DNA from 4 places in the Brevibacillus sp. MS2.2 genome. Region 3 is predicted to be linked to each of the others. Evidence: riboswitches for the same ligand, from Rfam matches in the RefSeq annotation. Region 3 holds a riboswitch; each other region holds the start of a gene.
What was found. Region 3 has a riboswitch for S-adenosylmethionine ahead of HP568_RS26040 (sugar ABC transporter substrate-binding protein). Riboswitches for the same ligand answer to the same signal wherever they lie in the genome.
Positions count from the first base shown of each region.

Region 1: another riboswitch for S-adenosylmethionine. It lies ahead of HP568_RS00875 (BMP family lipoprotein); the one in region 3 lies ahead of HP568_RS26040 (sugar ABC transporter substrate-binding protein).
Region 2: another riboswitch for S-adenosylmethionine. It lies ahead of HP568_RS08200 (homoserine dehydrogenase); the one in region 3 lies ahead of HP568_RS26040 (sugar ABC transporter substrate-binding protein).
Region 4: another riboswitch for S-adenosylmethionine. It lies ahead of HP568_RS23630 (pyridoxal phosphate-dependent aminotransferase); the one in region 3 lies ahead of HP568_RS26040 (sugar ABC transporter substrate-binding protein).

Region 1 is NZ_JABSUZ010000001.1:203,524-207,719, reverse strand. Features, by position in the region: gene HP568_RS00885 (DUF3298 and DUF4163 domain-containing protein) at 1-582, opposite strand, end outside; gene HP568_RS00880 (methyl-accepting chemotaxis protein) at 738-2,213, shown strand; SAM riboswitch class I at 2,369-2,491, shown strand; gene HP568_RS00875 (BMP family lipoprotein) at 2,692-3,720, shown strand; gene HP568_RS00870 (ABC transporter ATP-binding protein) at 3,859-4,196, shown strand, end outside.
Region 2 is NZ_JABSUZ010000007.1:50,661-54,856, reverse strand. Features, by position in the region: gene HP568_RS08205 (CapA family protein) at 1-1,104, shown strand, start outside; gene HP568_RS08200 (homoserine dehydrogenase) at 1,167-2,432, opposite strand; SAM riboswitch class I at 2,519-2,630, opposite strand; SAM riboswitch class I at 2,697-2,803, opposite strand; gene HP568_RS08195 (methylated-DNA--[protein]-cysteine S-methyltransferase) at 3,080-3,571, opposite strand; gene HP568_RS08190 (DinB family protein) at 3,579-4,094, opposite strand.
Region 3 is NZ_JABSUZ010000043.1:33,768-37,963, forward strand. Features, by position in the region: gene HP568_RS26030 (IclR family transcriptional regulator) at 1-49, shown strand, start outside; gene HP568_RS26035 (ATP-binding protein) at 481-1,734, opposite strand; SAM riboswitch class I at 1,937-2,056, shown strand; gene HP568_RS26040 (sugar ABC transporter substrate-binding protein) at 2,153-3,172, shown strand; gene HP568_RS26045 (sugar ABC transporter ATP-binding protein) at 3,266-4,196, shown strand, end outside.
Region 4 is NZ_JABSUZ010000033.1:52,450-56,645, forward strand. Features, by position in the region: gene moaC (cyclic pyranopterin monophosphate synthase MoaC) at 1-149, shown strand, start outside; gene HP568_RS23625 (MFS transporter) at 153-1,409, shown strand; SAM riboswitch class I at 1,470-1,585, shown strand; gene HP568_RS23630 (pyridoxal phosphate-dependent aminotransferase) at 1,670-2,851, shown strand; gene HP568_RS23635 (hypothetical protein) at 3,005-3,475, shown strand; gene HP568_RS23640 (aminotransferase-like domain-containing protein) at 3,671-4,196, shown strand, end outside.

The DNA.
Region 1 (4,196 bases), on a different contig from region 3:
ATTGATGAGCGGCTCCAGTTCATAGACGGAAATGGGGAACATGGGGAAACCGACGTAATAGGGCGTAATTTCGTACAACTGGAAGTAGATGACCAGTGCTTTGTCGGCGAGGTAATAATCTTGATCGGGCTTAATCGAAGTAAAGCCATTGAGTGTGGGGATGTTTCTTTCTTTGATTTGACGCTTGATGTTTTCAGAAATCACCTTGACGTAATCGCTTCCTGGCTTGAATAATTCCCGCAGTGTATACAGCTTGCCTGTTTGGATATCTGCAGTGATCGACCCGAGGAAGGTCATGCCATGAGCCATTTGCGGTGTGTAGGCGTAGTTGCTCAACACGACGCTGAAAATACCGCGTTCGTTTGTCTTGATCTCGTAGCTTCCTTGCATTTCTGTATTTCCCGGTACCTGAACCCGTTGCTGCTCATGAATTAAGCCTTGAACCGTTTGAGAAATCGCCCGGTTGATCTCTTTTTCCGCTTGCTGATTGGCTAAGCCTGCCAATTGGGGATAGTAAATCGTAGTGTTCGGACGGCTAATCGTCCGTGTCAGCACAGTGGCTGGCAATTGATTGAGTTCCACTTTTCTCCGGTTGCCTCCTGTACGTGTGAGTTGTGTAATAGCCTATTCGAAATTGTTTTTGGCTGTTCTCACTTTTTTCACAAATTTGGCAAAGGTTTGGCTATATAATGGGGAAAGAATCCGATACATAAGTAATAGGAAAAAGGGGGGCAATTATGATTCAATTGATTCGCAATACCTTGACTGACAAAGAAGGCTTTATGATTTTCATCCTATGGAATCATTTGTGGATGGCGGGACTCATTGCCTACCAAGTGGATGTGAACTTCTGGAAAGTGACGTCCTTGGGATTGCTGGTCACTTTAATTGTTTCGCCGTATTATTTCATTCGCAAAGATAGTCATGTGATTCGTTATCTGGTAGCAATCGGACTCATGTTTTATGCGATTTCATTCGATCACTTTACCACTTATCAAGAGGTTTCGTTCCTCGCCTTCATCGTCATGGGCTTTTTGGCAGCCTATTTGGACTGGAAGCTAGTAGTAACAGCGGGAATTACCCAAATCGTCGTCACGGTTGTCGGGTTTTATACGGGAACGTACGAGATTTTCAACGGTGATTTTTCCGAGCTTAATCTGGGTGTGCGTATCGTAGCGATTCTCATGATGATGGGAGCCGTCACGTATCTGTGTCTCGCCGGACAAGCCTCCCTGCAAAAAGCGCACGACGCAAGGCAGGAAGCGGAAGAGAAGGAGCGCCGTCTGGAAGAAATGCTTTTGAACATCCAGGAAATGACGGAGCAACTGGATCGTACAAGCGATCATGTTCATGAACATGCGGAAGGTACGAAGCGCAATACAGATGAAATGATGGTAGCCTTCAAGGAAGTCGCCGTTGGTATGGAATCGCAGGCGAATTCTACGGTGAAGATCGAAGAAGAGGTTCAATCCATCGACCAGGAAATCGAGGCAGTCACAACACAGACCAATGCAATGAAAACGGAATCGCAACAAAACAACCGTCGTCTGGCAGATAGTGTTCAGATGATGAACGAGCTGTCCTTGCAGATGGAGCAAATTGTGCAGGCAGTCAATGTAGCAGCCTCTACGATTCACCAGCTCAATCGGCAGGCGAATCGCGTAGAGGAAATTGTCGGCGCGATTAATCAGATCGCGACACAAACGAATCTCTTGGCGCTGAATGCAGCGATTGAATCGGCGCGTGCAGGCGAGCATGGACGTGGATTTGCTGTTGTAGCAGATGAGGTACGCAAGCTGGCGGAACAAAGCGCGACAGCTACGCAGGAAATTACCGACATTTTGAAGTCTCTCCATCAGGAAAGTGAGAATGCGGTGCAGCATATGAGCAATGGGGAAACGTCTGTTGCAAAAGGCCAAGAGCTGGCGGTGAAAACAGTGGCCTCCATCGAAGCAGTGCGTGCTGGGATGATGGCCTTCCTGGAAGCGGCTGATCAAGTAAGCTCCAGCATGGACCGGGTAAAAGTGCGTTCCGGTGAAGTTGCCATCGAGATGTCGACCATTACAGCGGTAACCGAGGAATCCGTAGCCAACTTGGAAGAGCTGTTTGCGACAGCAGAAAACCAGCATCAAAAAGTGCGTGAGATTACGGAAGAGCTGGGCGAGCTGAATACGTTGTCTCATCGTCTCCAGCAAACCTTTCACGTAAAATAGGTAGGGGCTGTGGTTCTCGCCAATTTCTCGGTGCTGAAAAGACGACTTTTTAAACTTCGATTTACTTTTAGAAGTGTTTGGAATTGAGAAAAAAGAATTGCATTTTTGAACCGTTCTGCTAGAATGAATTCCATTGTAACTAAATATATTCACCTACCTTATCAAGAGCGGCGGAGGGACTGGCCCGATGATGCCCGGCAACCACTGATCATGTCTATGCATGAACAGAAAGGTGCCAATTCCTGCAAAACCTGTACCATGGTTTTGACAGATGAGGAAGAGAACGGCTACGTACGCAAACTCTTCCTCCGGGAAGAGTTTTTTTGTTGTATTTGTATAGGGAAGGGGGTAATAAACGAACGATAAATTAATTTTATATGAGAATATTCGTAAATGGTATTGAAAAAATGGGTAAAAAGCCGTACATTACCTATTAGGATAAAGAAAAACGTAAAGTTCGGATAGGGAGAGATACATCATGAAGAAGCTATTGCTCGCATTAACGACATTCGCAGTATTGGCAACAGGGTGCTCGACTGGCACAAGCGCACCTGCTGATCAGCCAGGAGGACAAGCGGCAGGACAAGAGGGCGCGGCCAAAAAGCGAATTGCCTTGATTTTGCCCGAGAAAATCGGTGTGAATCCGTTCTTCCAACAAATGGATGATGGTGCGAAGAAAGCCGCACAAGAGCTGGGTGCAGAAGTGAAAACGATTGAATCTACGGACCATGGAGCGATTGAAGAGAATTTGCGCGTGGCTGTTGCAGAAAATTATGATTTGATCATCACTTCTTCCTTTACATCAGAGGATGCATTGAAAAAAGTAGCTACCGAAAATCCTGACCGTAATTTTGCGATTATTGATACTGTAGTGGATTTGCCAAACGTTCGCAGTGTTACCTTCCGTGAGCAGGAAGCAGCTTACCTGGTGGGAGCAGCAGCAGGTCTGGCAACGAAAACGAACAAAGTGGGCATGGTTGTCGCTCTTGATATCCCGCAGTTGAAAAAATGGACAGTTGGCTTCGAAGAGGGCTTGAAAGCGACGAATCCAAAAGCAGAGCTGATGGTCAACTATGTAGGAAGCTTCACTGACCCGGCAAAAGCGAAGGAATTGGCTTTGCTCCAAGCTTCCAAAGGCGCTGACTTCATTAACGGTGCAGCAGCAGTAGGCGACCTCGGCGTTTTCGAGGCAGCGAAGGAAAAAGGCTTCTTCACAGCAGGTCAGGACGTTGACCGTACGACGATTGATCCAGAGCATATTGTTCTGTCCCAATTGAAAGGGACTGACGCGGCAGCTTATGAAACCGTGAAGACCTTTGTAGAAGGAACATTCAAACCAGGTGTTGTTGCGTACGGCTTGAAAGAAAAAGGTGTTGGCGTAACCTATGTCACGCACGAAAGCAAAACGCCTTTGCATGCTTTTATTGGACAAGAAGTGGTGGATAAAGTGAAAGCGATCAGCGATGAGATTGTAGCGGGTACTCGCAAAGTACCAGACCAGTTTTAAAAAGGTAGCTCGGTGCTGAAAAGCTAACTTTTTGAACGCTTATGTAAAGCTTGTGCACAGTGATGGATGTGACCGACTACGGCTGTGTAGTCGGTCTTCCATTTTCATAAAAGGACGTACAGAAATGAGGGAGTGGGAATGACCGATCGCTTGGAAATGAGGGGCATGACCAAGAAGTACGGAGATTTTACCGCCAACGACAAGGTGTCGTTCTCACTGGCAGCAGGAGAAGTCCACGCGATTGTCGGGGAAAATGGAGCGGGCAAAACGACACTGATGCGGATGCTGTACGGGATGGAGCAGCCGACGTCGGGAGAGATCGTGTTAAACGGTAAGCCAGTCGTTTTTCGCGGACCAGAGGATGCGATTCGAAAAGGGATCGGGATGGTTCACCAGCACTTTATGCTCTTCGGAGAATTCAGTGTGACTGAAAATATCGTGATCGGATACGAGCCGAAGCAAGCGGGTTTTTTCAA
Region 2 (4,196 bases), on a different contig from region 3:
GTTGGGAAGAGCACGCTCCTTTTTAGCGTGTTGGCCATCTTCGTCGTCGGAACCTACTACCTATTCCAAACTGCCATGGATAGAGAACATACCAACCCGAACACGCAGCCTGCACCTGACAATACCGTGAACCAAAAGGCTTCTGTGCAGCTCACCTTTGTCGGTGACATTATGATGTCAGGAAATGTAGAGAAAACCTTACTCGCAAACAGCTATGACTACCCATACAAGCATGTAAGCTCGCTCTTTTTGCAAGATGATATCACGATTGCCAATTTGGAGACACCGATCACCGAAACAGGTGTTGCTGCACAGAACAAGGCGTATGTCTACAAATCGTCGCCACTTGCTGTTCCTGCCATGAAAAACGCTGGGATTGATGTGGTGAATCTCGCCAATAATCACTCCATGGACCAAGGAGTTCCGGGATTACTGGATACCTTTGACGCTTTGGACAAAAACCGGATTGAATACGTCGGCGCCGGAAAGGATGCAAGCCGTGCCTATTCTCCTGTATTGATAGAAAAGAACGGCATCAAGATCGCGATTCTCGGCTTCAGCAGGGTCATTCCCGAAACGAGCTGGTATGCAGGGAATTCCCAGCCGGGTATGGCCGCTTCCTATGATCCTACGCTAGCAGTGAAAGCGATCCAAGATGCGAACAACCAAGCGGATCTCGTCGTGGTGATTGCACACTGGGGCAAGGAACGCTCCGATTATCCTGTCGATCATCAAAAAGAGTTGTCTCGTGCCTACATCGATGCTGGTGCAGATTTGATTGTTGGCGGTCATCCTCATGTCCTGCAAGGTTTTGAACGATACAACGAAAAATGGATTGCGTACAGTCTCGGCAATTTCATTTTCACACGATCAAACGAACCCAAGACTTGGGAAACGATGGTTCTGCAAGCAAGCTGTACGAAAAGTGGTGATTGTGAGCTGACGATGCTTCCGTTTCACGCAGAATTGGGACAAGCTGTACCCATGAATGAAAGCAACGGCGCTGCCCTGCTAAAACGCATTGAATCCATTTCTGAAAGGGTTGACATCCAAAGCGACGGGCGTGTACAGCCGCGTGCAAAAGCGGTGGAGACTGCCCCCTGACAAAAGAAGCCGTGTTTCTAGCTAACTAGAGATACGGCTCTTCTTCTTATGATTCCTCTTTCTTACGCAGATTCGATAATGGGGAAGCAGCGCACTTCTAAGCCAAAATCATTTTTCAATAGGGACTCGTGCTCTTCACTGATTCCTGTCACGATCAAACCTGCGCGCAAGACGCCTCCCAAGTCGAATTGGACTTTAAGTTTATGCACGTTGACTCCTGCCTGCTGAAGGAAATGCAAGACACGGTCTGGCGTAGCAGTATGACATGAGCCCTCCAGATAACACAGGACGTGTTCTTCCGAGTCCACCGTGACACCAGCTTTGGGAGCCGTTTTTTCTTTCCAGGTAGGATGCGGTGTGAATGGCTGTGTCAATAAATAGGCCAAATCCTCGACGACAGCACTCGCTGTAGGGAGCTCTCCTGCCCCTCTTCCTGTAAACAACAAGTCTCCCACGATGTTGCCGGATAGCTGTACAGCATTAAACGCGTCGTGGATTTGCGCCAACGGATGGCTCAGCGGAAGCATGGTTGGTTCAACAGATAGGCGAATTCCTTTCTCAGCTTGATAGGCCTGCGCGATCAGCTTGATCCGGTATCCCAGCTCGCTCGCAATCCGAATGTGACCTGCTGACAAATCTGCAATTCCTTTGCGAACAACATCTGCTAAAGGCAATGATTCTCCGTAAACAAGCTGTGCCAAGATATACAACTTGTACATAGCATCAAAGCCTTCTACATCCGAACGAGGGTCTGCTTCCGCATAGCCCAGCTCCTGCGCTTGCTTGAGCACCTCCTGGTAAGAGAGCTGCTCTGCCTCCATTTTCGTCAAAATGAAGTTCGTTGTTCCGTTGAGAATACCGCGAACGCCTTGAATATCGTTCGTGCGCAGGAACTGCCGGAGCACGCTCAAGATCGGGATGCCCCCTGCCACACTCGCTTCATAGGCAAGATGCACTTGATGCTGATTGGCCAAATCGACTAGCTCTGTTCCTTTTTTCGCCAAAAGTTCTTTGTTGGCAGTTACTACATGGCAGCCCTTTTCGATCAAAGCACGGACGTAGTCATAGGTAGGTTCTACACCGCCCATGACCTCCACCACGATATCCACATCGCTATTCAATACATCCTCAAAGTCTGTTGTCAGTAAAGTCGGGTCGATAGGAACCGCCCGCTCTTTTTCCGAGTCACGCACCAATGCCTTGACGATCTCAATTCGTTTACCCAGACGAGAAGCCAGCTTCTCCTGTTGTGAACGGATCGTTTTGATTACGCCTCCACCCACTGTCCCCAATCCCAATAATCCCACGCGTACCACTTCTGCACTCATCCTGACCACCCCATACCCCGAATTTTAGATAAAAAGAAAAGCCATCTTCGATAAGAAGAAGGCTTGTTAGCAGCTACTGCTCCTCCTCCTTATCTACCAGGACGTATATGTCCTGCAGGAATTGGCACCTTGTCACAAAATATGCGTGACGGTTGCCGGGCTTCATCGGGCCAGTCCCTCCACCTCTCTGGATAAAGAAAATATGAAATTGAAAAAAACCTTCTTCGCTAAGAAGAAGGTTCATCTACTAATGGAGTAACCCGCTTCTTATCTATCGAGACGAAACGTCTCGCAGGAATTGGCACCTTGTCGCAATATGCAACGGTTGCTGGGCTTCATCGGGCCAGACCCTCCACCTCTCTGGATAAGAACCATTTATGCTGTTGAGCTTTATTCTAAGAAATTCCAAGGCAAGCGTCAACAAAATTCTTTCTTTTCTGATTGCAAGCTGATTTGGCCAGGCTTTCTACCTCTTCCATACTGCAGCAAGTGCAATGAAACCCGCCCTCCTGGCATTCCTCAGGCAGCTCTTTTTCCTCGACATATCCGCACCATTGGCAAATCATAAGTTGCATCATCGCACGCCATAAGGAACCTGTTTCCCTCTATGAAATTGTCTATTCTCACTACTACCCTCAGATTTTACCTTATTTTTCCCTATTTTGTGAACATTGTTCGTGGGCCAGTAGCCATTCCTTTCGCCACAAGCCACCCGAATAGCCTGTTAAACTCCCGTTTGCTCCTATAATTCTGTGACAGGGTACGATGATGTTCAGCCGATTTTTTCCGTTGGCATTCCCGACAGCCCTCACCGCATTTTCCTTCCCAATCAACGCGGCTAGCTCCTTGTACGTAATCTTGTGCGCATAGGGAAGAGTGATCAATGTGTGCCAGACTGTTTTCTGAAAGTCTGTCCCTTTCATACACAGGGGAACAGAAAAGGACTGTCTCTCGCCGGAAAAATATTCGTCCAGTTGTTGCCGACAAACGAGGAGAGGCTCTAGGCATTTGTCTACTTGTTCAAGCAAAATGGGTTCGTCCCGATCTGTGAACATGATCGAACATACCCCGTCTTCTGTCCCACTGATTTCCAAGATGCCGAGTGGCGAAACATAATCAATTGTCTGTAATCTCTCCATACAAGACCTACCCTAGATACCGATCTTTCAAAATGGTTCTGTGGTGAGCTTCATGTCCAACAATCACATAGGCCAGCGTCCTTGCAGATAGCTTGTTTCCGTTGGCAAGTCCTGTACGCAACCACGCTTCTGGGGAGATTCCGCGAACCTGCGCGATGGTGGAAGCCCGAACAGCCTTATACTCTTCCACTAAATCAGAGAGGTCTCTTCGCTGAAAACACCCGTGTTCGACAAAAGCATTCTCATCAAAACCAACGAGGGGTGTCTGATCTCCTCTCGCGATTCTCAGCAAGCGATAGCTCATGATGCGTTCTGTATCGACGAGATGACCCAAAACCTCTTTTACCGACCATTTGCCTGGTGCATACCGATAATCAATTTGCTCAGGCGCAAGTGACGAAAATAATGCGACTTGCCTCTCTCCTTGTTGTGTAAGGATCGTTTGCAGATCCCCCTCCGGTACAAGTCCAATATAATAGTCAAAATATGCAGCGTATTCATCCTGCTCTGGTCGTTTGAGCATGCATTTCCCACTCCTCTTCATTCATTTTGGATAGACAAATTATACCACTATGCATCCTCAGCCAAGCATTTCTTGTCCAATACGAACGAACCCGCCTGATCT
Region 3 (4,196 bases):
TGTCGCTCACAAAACCTCGCAACGGCTAGGCGGCCTGCCAAAGGCTTGACTGGCCTTTTTTTATTTCGATGAAACCAACCGTGAAGATAGTACGTAGAAAAAAATGTCATTTCTACAAAGGGAGTGTAACAAAGAGTAACGGAAGGGGCTAATCTATTGGAATCAATCCTCGTAGGGCTAGTTACGATTTTGTTTTCCTACATAAATGGGTTTTTAAACATATTGGGATTTCAACCACCTTATCGAAAAGATACGGATAAAGAAGGCAAGATTAGCTTTTCGAAATTGCTCATGGTGGTAACAGCTTTTGTGGCTATTGATCTGATATGGGCGTGGGTTTTTTAATCATCAAACGGCATAAAAAAACTCGATCTTCCCAGACGTCCGGGAAAGAGAGACACCAGGGGGAGACTCCCCCCTGTTGCATCATTATCGATCGAATGGAAAAAGGCACAGTTCCTCTGCAAAACCTGCATGAAGTTACTGTGCCTTATACGGGAGCATAATGGTGAACTTGGTTCCTACTCGTGGTTTGCTTGATACATTGACCGTTCCGCCAATCGCATGAATGACATGATAGGAATACGTCAATCCAAGACCGGTCCCAGTTGTCTTCGTAGAAAAGTAAATCGTTCCGAGGCGGCTGATCTGTCCTGCATCCATACCGATACCGTTATCCTTGATGACCAAAACGGCTTTGTTTCGCTCGATGAGCAAGTCCAGGGAGACTTTTCCGTCCGAAATATCCGAGCACGCCTCGATGGCATTTTTGATGAAATTCACCAACACTTGCTTGAACTCGTCTGGATTGGCCTTGATCGTTACAGGTCTCTCAAAGTCTTGCAGCGTAAGCTCCACGTTATGCATATTGGCAAAGGGGAGCATCACTTCGCGGATGGCATGGAGATGTTCGCTCACATTAATGATCTCATGCCGTTCCTTGAGTGGCTTGGAAATCGCAAGGTACTCGGTCAAAATGGCTTCTGTCCGTTGGATTTCGTCGAGACTGATGCGAATGTATTGATCGACTTTTACCAAATTTTCCGGACGTTCCTGTATTAGTTTCAAGAAGCCTTTGACAGCTGTCAGCGGATTGCGAACCTCGTGTGCAAGCGATGCAGCAACATGGCTCATCGTCTGGATTTTTTCATTTTGCGCGTGGCGAATAAACAGCTCCTTATCCGAAACGCATTTGCTGAAAAGCGACATTAATAACCAGAGGCCGAAAAAGTTTTGAATAGGAATCACTATGGTGTAGTAAACGAGGTGTTGAGTTACATACGTGGGAAAAAAGTAATAAGTAGTCCCTAAAGCAACCGTTGAAAAAATCGCACTCGTCATAAAAAGATACAGTGTTTTCCGATAACTGGCTTTATAGTGTCGATACAAAAAGAGTGACAAGACAAAATTGACTGTAAGGATCAGCATGGCAACCCATGTTCCTTCGCCACCTAGGTAGTACCGATAAACCAAGGCTTCAATCAGAAGGAGCAAGGCAATCTCGATTCCGCCATAAACCAGTCCGAAAAGAATGATGATGTGTCGGATATCAAAAAACATGCCATTCGTGACGCTCGGGGCGAAGGTCATCGCGAGAAACATGCAGGCTGAGCTGGTGATGACAATAAAGGAACGGCTGTAGTTCCTCATTTTGTCACGGTAATAGATGTTGAAAAACACAAACGGGATAATGGCGAAAAACCATTGAAGAATGACTTCTTTTAATAGACTCATGTAGCATCCCCATCGCAAATATTTGCTAGGCTTGTATCAATCTACGATAATTCGACAAGACACAACAAAATCCCTCTTGATGTTACATAAGAAACTGGAATATTTATCAAGAAAATTCTTTCGGTAAACCCAGTTGACAGATAGGTAATTGCCAGATTATATTCTGTATATACTTATACAAACGTTTTGAAAATAGAAACTACTCTTATCAAGAGAAGGCTGAGGGAATGGCCCTATGAAGCCCGGCAACCTAGCACGAGAGAATGCGTTCTTTCGAGCCAAGGTGCTAACTCCAACAGGTAGAATACCTGACAGATAAGAGGCGAGAATCTTGTCGATTTTTGTCCTCTTTCTCTGTGAAAGAGGATTTTTTGCTTTTGTCATCTGTTGTCAAAAAGAAAAAGGGGGAACATTTGTGATGAAAAAGAAACTGGGATTACTGACTTCACTTGTTGTGGCTGCGTCTGTACTCGTGACGGCATGCGGCGGAGGAACAAGCACCGGAACCGGCAGCACGAACCAGCAGGGCGGAGAGAACGCAAAGAGAATCGCATTGATCATGCGCCAAAACGTAGGGACGTTCTCCGCTCAATACATTAATGGCGTGAAGACAGAGGTGGAGAAAAATGGCGGCGAGTTGACTGTATTCAACGCAGATACCGATCTGGCAAAAATGGCGTCCAACCTCGATGCGGCTGTGAATCAAAAGTTTGATGGCATTCTGATCGACCATGGTACGGCAGAAGCGTTGCAGCAGGGCACGCAAAAAGCCGTGGATAGAAAAATCCCGGTCGTTCTGTTTGATACAGACATCAACATTCCAGGCGTGCCAGTAGTGGCGCAGGATGACAACAAATTGGCAGAGCTGAGCCTGGAGAAGCTGGCGGCAGATACAAACGGCAAAGGCAGCATCGTAAAAATTTGGGTAGCTGGCTTTGCGCCGATGGAAAAACGCCAAGTCACGTATGAAGCTTTCCAGAAGAAATACCCGGACATAAAAGAGATTGCGGCATTCGGTTCTGCTACCAACAATACGGCACTCGATACACAAACGCAGATGGAAGCGATCTTGAAAAAGTATCCGAACAAAGGCGACATCACAGCAGTATGGGCGGCTTGGGATGAATTTGCCAAAGGGGCGACACGTGCCATTCAGCAAGCAGGCCGTACGGAAATCAAAGTATACTCCATCGATTTGAGCGATGAGGATCTGCAAATGATCCAGGCGGAAAACTCTCCGTGGACAGCGACGGCAGCGGTAGACCCATCCAATATCGGACGCATTCATGCGCAAACCGTGTTCCAAAAAATCAAAGGCGAGCAAGTACCAGATAACGTGAAGCTGAATCCAGTGCTGGTGAAACAGGAAGACCTGCCGAAGGATAAAAAAGTAACGATGGGCGACCTGTCCCAATATGTACAAGAGTGGGGCAAGTAAGAACCAAATTGGCTTTTCCCGTTGAGCTGTATCCGTCAACGGGATTTTTCCTTATAGAGGTTGGAATACGCAGGTAAACAGGAGGTGTGAAAAATGTCCACATTGCAGATGAAAGGGATGGCGAAGCAGTTTTCTGGGGTTCCTGCTCTGCGATCCGTCGATTTCGAGGTGCGCGCAGGAGAGGTTCACGCTCTCCTCGGTGCCAATGGCGCGGGAAAGAGTACCCTGATGAAAATCCTCACGGGAGCGTATCAGGCAGATGGCGGTACGATCACCATCGATGGACAGGTCGTGACGATCAATTCGCCGCAGGACGCCAAAGCACAGGGCATTCAATGTGTATATCAGGAAGTGGACACCGCCTTGATCCCGTATTTAAGCGTCGCTGAGAATATTTTACTCGATCAACTCGTCCAGGCGAAAACCAAGGGACTGATCAACTGGCAGAGCTTGTACAACGAATCAGAGCAGATTTTAAAAAACTTCGGCTTCTCTATTCCAGTGAGGATGCTCGTTGAAGAATGTACGCTATCAGAAAAGCAATTGATTTTGATTGCACGGGCGACCGTTCAAAAGGCGAAGTACGTCATTTTCGATGAACCGACAGCGCCGTTGAGCACGAAGGAGAGCGAGCGGCTGTTTCAAATCATTGCGCAGTTGAAAAAAGCTGGGGTCGGAATCATTTATATCTCCCACAGGTTGCCGGAAATCTTTGAAATCTGTGATCGGATCACCATTATGCGCGATGGACAGCATGTCGTGACCACAGACACGGCGAAGACCAATATGGACGAAGTGATCGCGAACATGCTGGGCAAAAGCTTTGACGAGGAGTTCCCAAAGCTTGCAGTGCCGATTGGCGAAACGATTTTTGAGGCGTCAGGTGTGGCTGGCGGCAAAGTACACGGAGTCGACTTGCAGGTTCGCGAGGGAGAGATCGTGGGTGTCGTCGGTCTGGTTGGGGCAGGAAAGACTGAGCTCGCCCGATTGCTCTTCGGTGCAGATGAGGCAAAGGCTGGAGCCG
Region 4 (4,196 bases), on a different contig from region 3:
AGATGGAGGCGTTGACCGCTGTCAGCGTAGCGGCTTTGACGGTGTATGACATGTGCAAAGCCATGGATAAAGAAATGATAATCGGTCCAACCAGTCTGCAATCCAAAACAGGCGGAAAAAGCGGCGATTTCCATCGGGGAGAGAAGTAAGGCATGAGGCAAAAGTGGGAATCCTATCCGAGCAGCATTCGTTTATTGGCGATTGCTGCCGTCATTTTTTCTACCGGAATGGCGTGTATTTGGCCGCTAGTCACGATCTATATTCACAACCATCTCGGAAAGCCGCTGACTGTAGCCGGCTTCTTGTTGCTTTTAAATCAAGGCGCATTCTTGATCGGGAGTATTGTCGGCGGGATGATGTTTGACCGCTGGGGCAAAATGCGCACCATCATTGTCGGTTCCATTGGCGTTATTCTGATATCGATCGGCTTAGGTGTTACGCAAGATTTTACGATTTATGTTGCCTTGCTTCTGCTGAATGGACTTTTTTACGGAACACTTTCTCCTGTGATGAATGCACTGGCCGTAGTGTTATGGCCGGACGGAGGACGGAAAGGAATCAATCTGATTTATGTCTCCCTCAATGTGGGGGTAGCTGCCGGTTCTGCGTTGGGCGGCTTCTTGGCAAGTGTGTCATTTGCCTGGACGTTTTTCGGTAATGCCATTTCGCAAGTGGTCGTTCTCGCCATGTTCATGCTCATTTTGCCGCGTCAGTTAAAAAGGGTGGAACAACAAAGCCAAAACTCGACGACTGGACAAAGCATGCCTGAGCAAGCAACTGGTGATGTGCTGCGACAACCACAGCAAGAGTCAAAGGTGGTATGGGGGGCTTTGCTGCTATTATGCGGGGGGCTATTAATTAGCTGGATTGTCTATGTACAGTGGACGACGGTGCTGTCGACTTACATGCAATCCCTGGGCATTACACTCCGTCAATACAGTCTGTTGTGGACGCTGAATGGCGGCTTGATCCTGTTCGGTCAGCCGTTGATTGCGTGGGTCATTCGACGCTTTGCCCGTACGCTAAAGGCACAAATGCTCTTGGGCGCTTATATTTTTGCCTTGTCGATGCTGATTTTGTCTCAATCAACGGCTTATGCAGGCTTTGTGGCAGGCATGTTCATCATGACGCTGGGAGAAATGCTCGTGTGGCCAGCGGTGCCGGCTGTTGCTGCACAGTTTACGCCAGAGGGACGAGAAGGCTTCATTCAAGGGCTGATTGCAGGGACTGGATCAGCTGGACGGATGCTCGGACCATTGCTTGGCGCATTCATTTTCCAATCGATTCATGCGCAGGGACTATTGTTCGTGATGGCAGGCTTGTCGTTGGTGTCTGTCGCATTCTTTGCCTTCCACACCTCTTTTCAAAAAAGAAGGCATCAAGTACCCGTACAGAATCAAGCATCTTGACACGGTATACGTGCTCAAGTAGTATGATATAGACGAAAAAACAGTATATTCCGTGTGTTTGACTTATTCAGAGAGGTGGAGGGACTGGCCCTATGAAGCCCGGCAGCGGATCTGTTCCATGTGATGGACAGATGCTGTGCCAATTCCAGCAGGATTTTTTTCCTGACAGATAAGGACGTGACCAAGCTGATCTCCCCCTTTTTCTGTATGGAAAAAGGGGGTTTTACTGTATTGGGCCCCAAGAAAGGAATGGAAGAAAGATGCGCATTCAACCCTCCGACATGATTGATCGACTCCCTACCCAGTTTTTTGCGACCCTGGTGGCAAAAGTAAACAAGGTCATTGCGCAAGGCCATGACGTCATTAACCTGGGGCAGGGCAATCCCGATTTGCCGACACCGCCGCACATTATTGAGGAATTACAGGCACAAGCGGCACAACCACTCCATCACAAATATCCGCCTTTTCAGGGACGCGTGGAACTGAAGCAGGCAGTGGCTCATTGGTATAAGCAAGAATTTGATGTGGACCTCGATCCGGAGGAAGAAGTAGCGATATTGTTCGGCAGCAAAACCGGACTCGTAGAGATTTGCCAAGTACTCATGAACGCAGGCGATGTTGCACTGGTTCCAGATCCAGGCTATCCGGATTATTGGTCGGGGGTTGCTGTCGTAAACGGACGGATGGTCATGATGCCGCTGAAGGCGGAAAATGACTTCTTGCCAGACTACAGCCAGCTCTCCCAAGCTGATTTGGATCGAGCGAAACTGATGTTTCTCAACTATCCGAACAATCCGACAGCAGTCAACGCACCACTCGAGTTTTATGAGGAAACGATTCGTTTTGCGCGAAAACATGAAATCGTCGTCTGCCACGACTTCGCCTACGGGGCGATCAGCTATGACGGGAAAAAGCCGGTCAGCTTCATGCAGGTTCCGGGAGCAAAAGAAGTGGGCGTAGAATTCTATACGTTGTCTAAAACGTACAACATGGCAGGCTGGCGTGTTGGTGCCATGGTAGGGAATCGCGAGCTGGTTCGTCTGATCAATCTCATTCAGGACCATTACTTCGTCAGTCTGTTCGGAGCGGTACAGATGGCGGCAGCCAAAGCGATGACGGAGTCGCAGCAGTGCGTTCGCGACCTCGTGGCTGTCTACGAAAGCCGCCGCAATGCCTTGTACTCCAATCTGCATCGGATTGGCTGGCAGGCTCCACCATCACAAGGTTCGTTTTTTGCTTGGCTTCCTGTTCCAAGCGGCTTCACATCCGTGGAGTTCTCTGACCTGCTTTTGGAAAAAGCGCATGTTGTCGTAGCGCCGGGAAATGGCTTTGGTCCGACAGGTGAGGGCTATGTGAGAGCGGCTTTGTTATCCAATGAAGATCGTCTCGCAGAAGCGGTCCAACGGATTGAGCGGTTAGGGTTATTTACGAAAACCAAATAAAAGCGAGTCAAATTGGCCACACTACCATATAAATGGAGTGTGGTTTTTTCTTCTAGAATAAAAATCATTCTCATTATTGACAGATAATGATTTTCATTATACGATGTCATTGTTGTTAATGATAATTAGTCTCAGCGAGAGCGGGAGGGTACCATGCGCTATCAGATTAACGGTTACACGGATATGTATACGGTGATCGCCAACGAGCGGAAAATCGGCGGAGCCATTGAAGCAGGCCAGATTCGCTTGCGGACTGGAGAAGTTTACGCCAATGCTGTTCTCACTCGGTTGGAAATGTCAGGTGCGCATTTTTGCTCGATCGGATTTGTAACAGAAGAAGGCAAAAGACTGATTGTCCATGTGAATGATATCAGCATGATCGCTGATGCTCGTCACGTTAACGTTTGTGAGCTGACGAACGAATGCATGAGAGTGGAGAAGTCCGCAGAGAGACTGAAGCGATTGAAGCGTCTCTGTGAACTGAATGAAGGCAGCTGTACGCCGACCTTCCAGGAAGAGGCGTTACTGTTGGCAAGCGATATTGGTATGGAAGAAGCGTCCGCGCATGTAGACCTCTCTTTCCTCCCACACACAGAGAAACCACGTGTGTTCCGAATTGCCTAGGAAGATATAGCCCATACATATGGACCCCTTTTCGTTTGATACGAAGAGGGGTTTTTTGCATGAAGTGTGTCAAGACTAACGATTGAACAACCGCTCGACATAGTCAAAACCTATCCACTCATAGCTACCAAGGATTGGACTTACGAGAGGGAGAGTGATAAAACAAGGATAAGCAAAATCAAGGGGGAACGGAACATGGAGTACTCATTTTCAAAATCTGTTGAAGCACTATCCTCCTCGGCTGTCCGGGAAATCTTGAAGCTGACCCAAGGCAATCAAGTGCTCTCGCTCGCAGGTGGACTGCCAGCAGAGGATTCTTTTCCAATCGCAGAGATGCGCGAAGCGTTCAACCGCGCATTCGAACAAGGAGCAAAAGCTCTTCAGTACGGATTGACTGATGGTTACTTGCCGCTTCGTGAGTGGATTGCATCCCGCATGAAGCAAAAGCATATGAACGTCGGTTCAGATAATATGATCATCACTACGGGCTCTCAGCAAGCAGTAGACTTGTTGTGCCGTGTATATTTAGACGAAGGCGATGTCGTTCTCGTAGAAAACCCTACTTATTTGGCAGCCGTTCAGTTGTTCCAATTTCGGGGAATCAAAGCGATTCCCGTAGACGGTGATGCCGATGGGATGGATCTGGACGATCTGGCGAAAAAAATAGCCCAGTATCGTCCGAAAATGGTGTACGTCATTCCTACCTTTGCCAATCCGACAG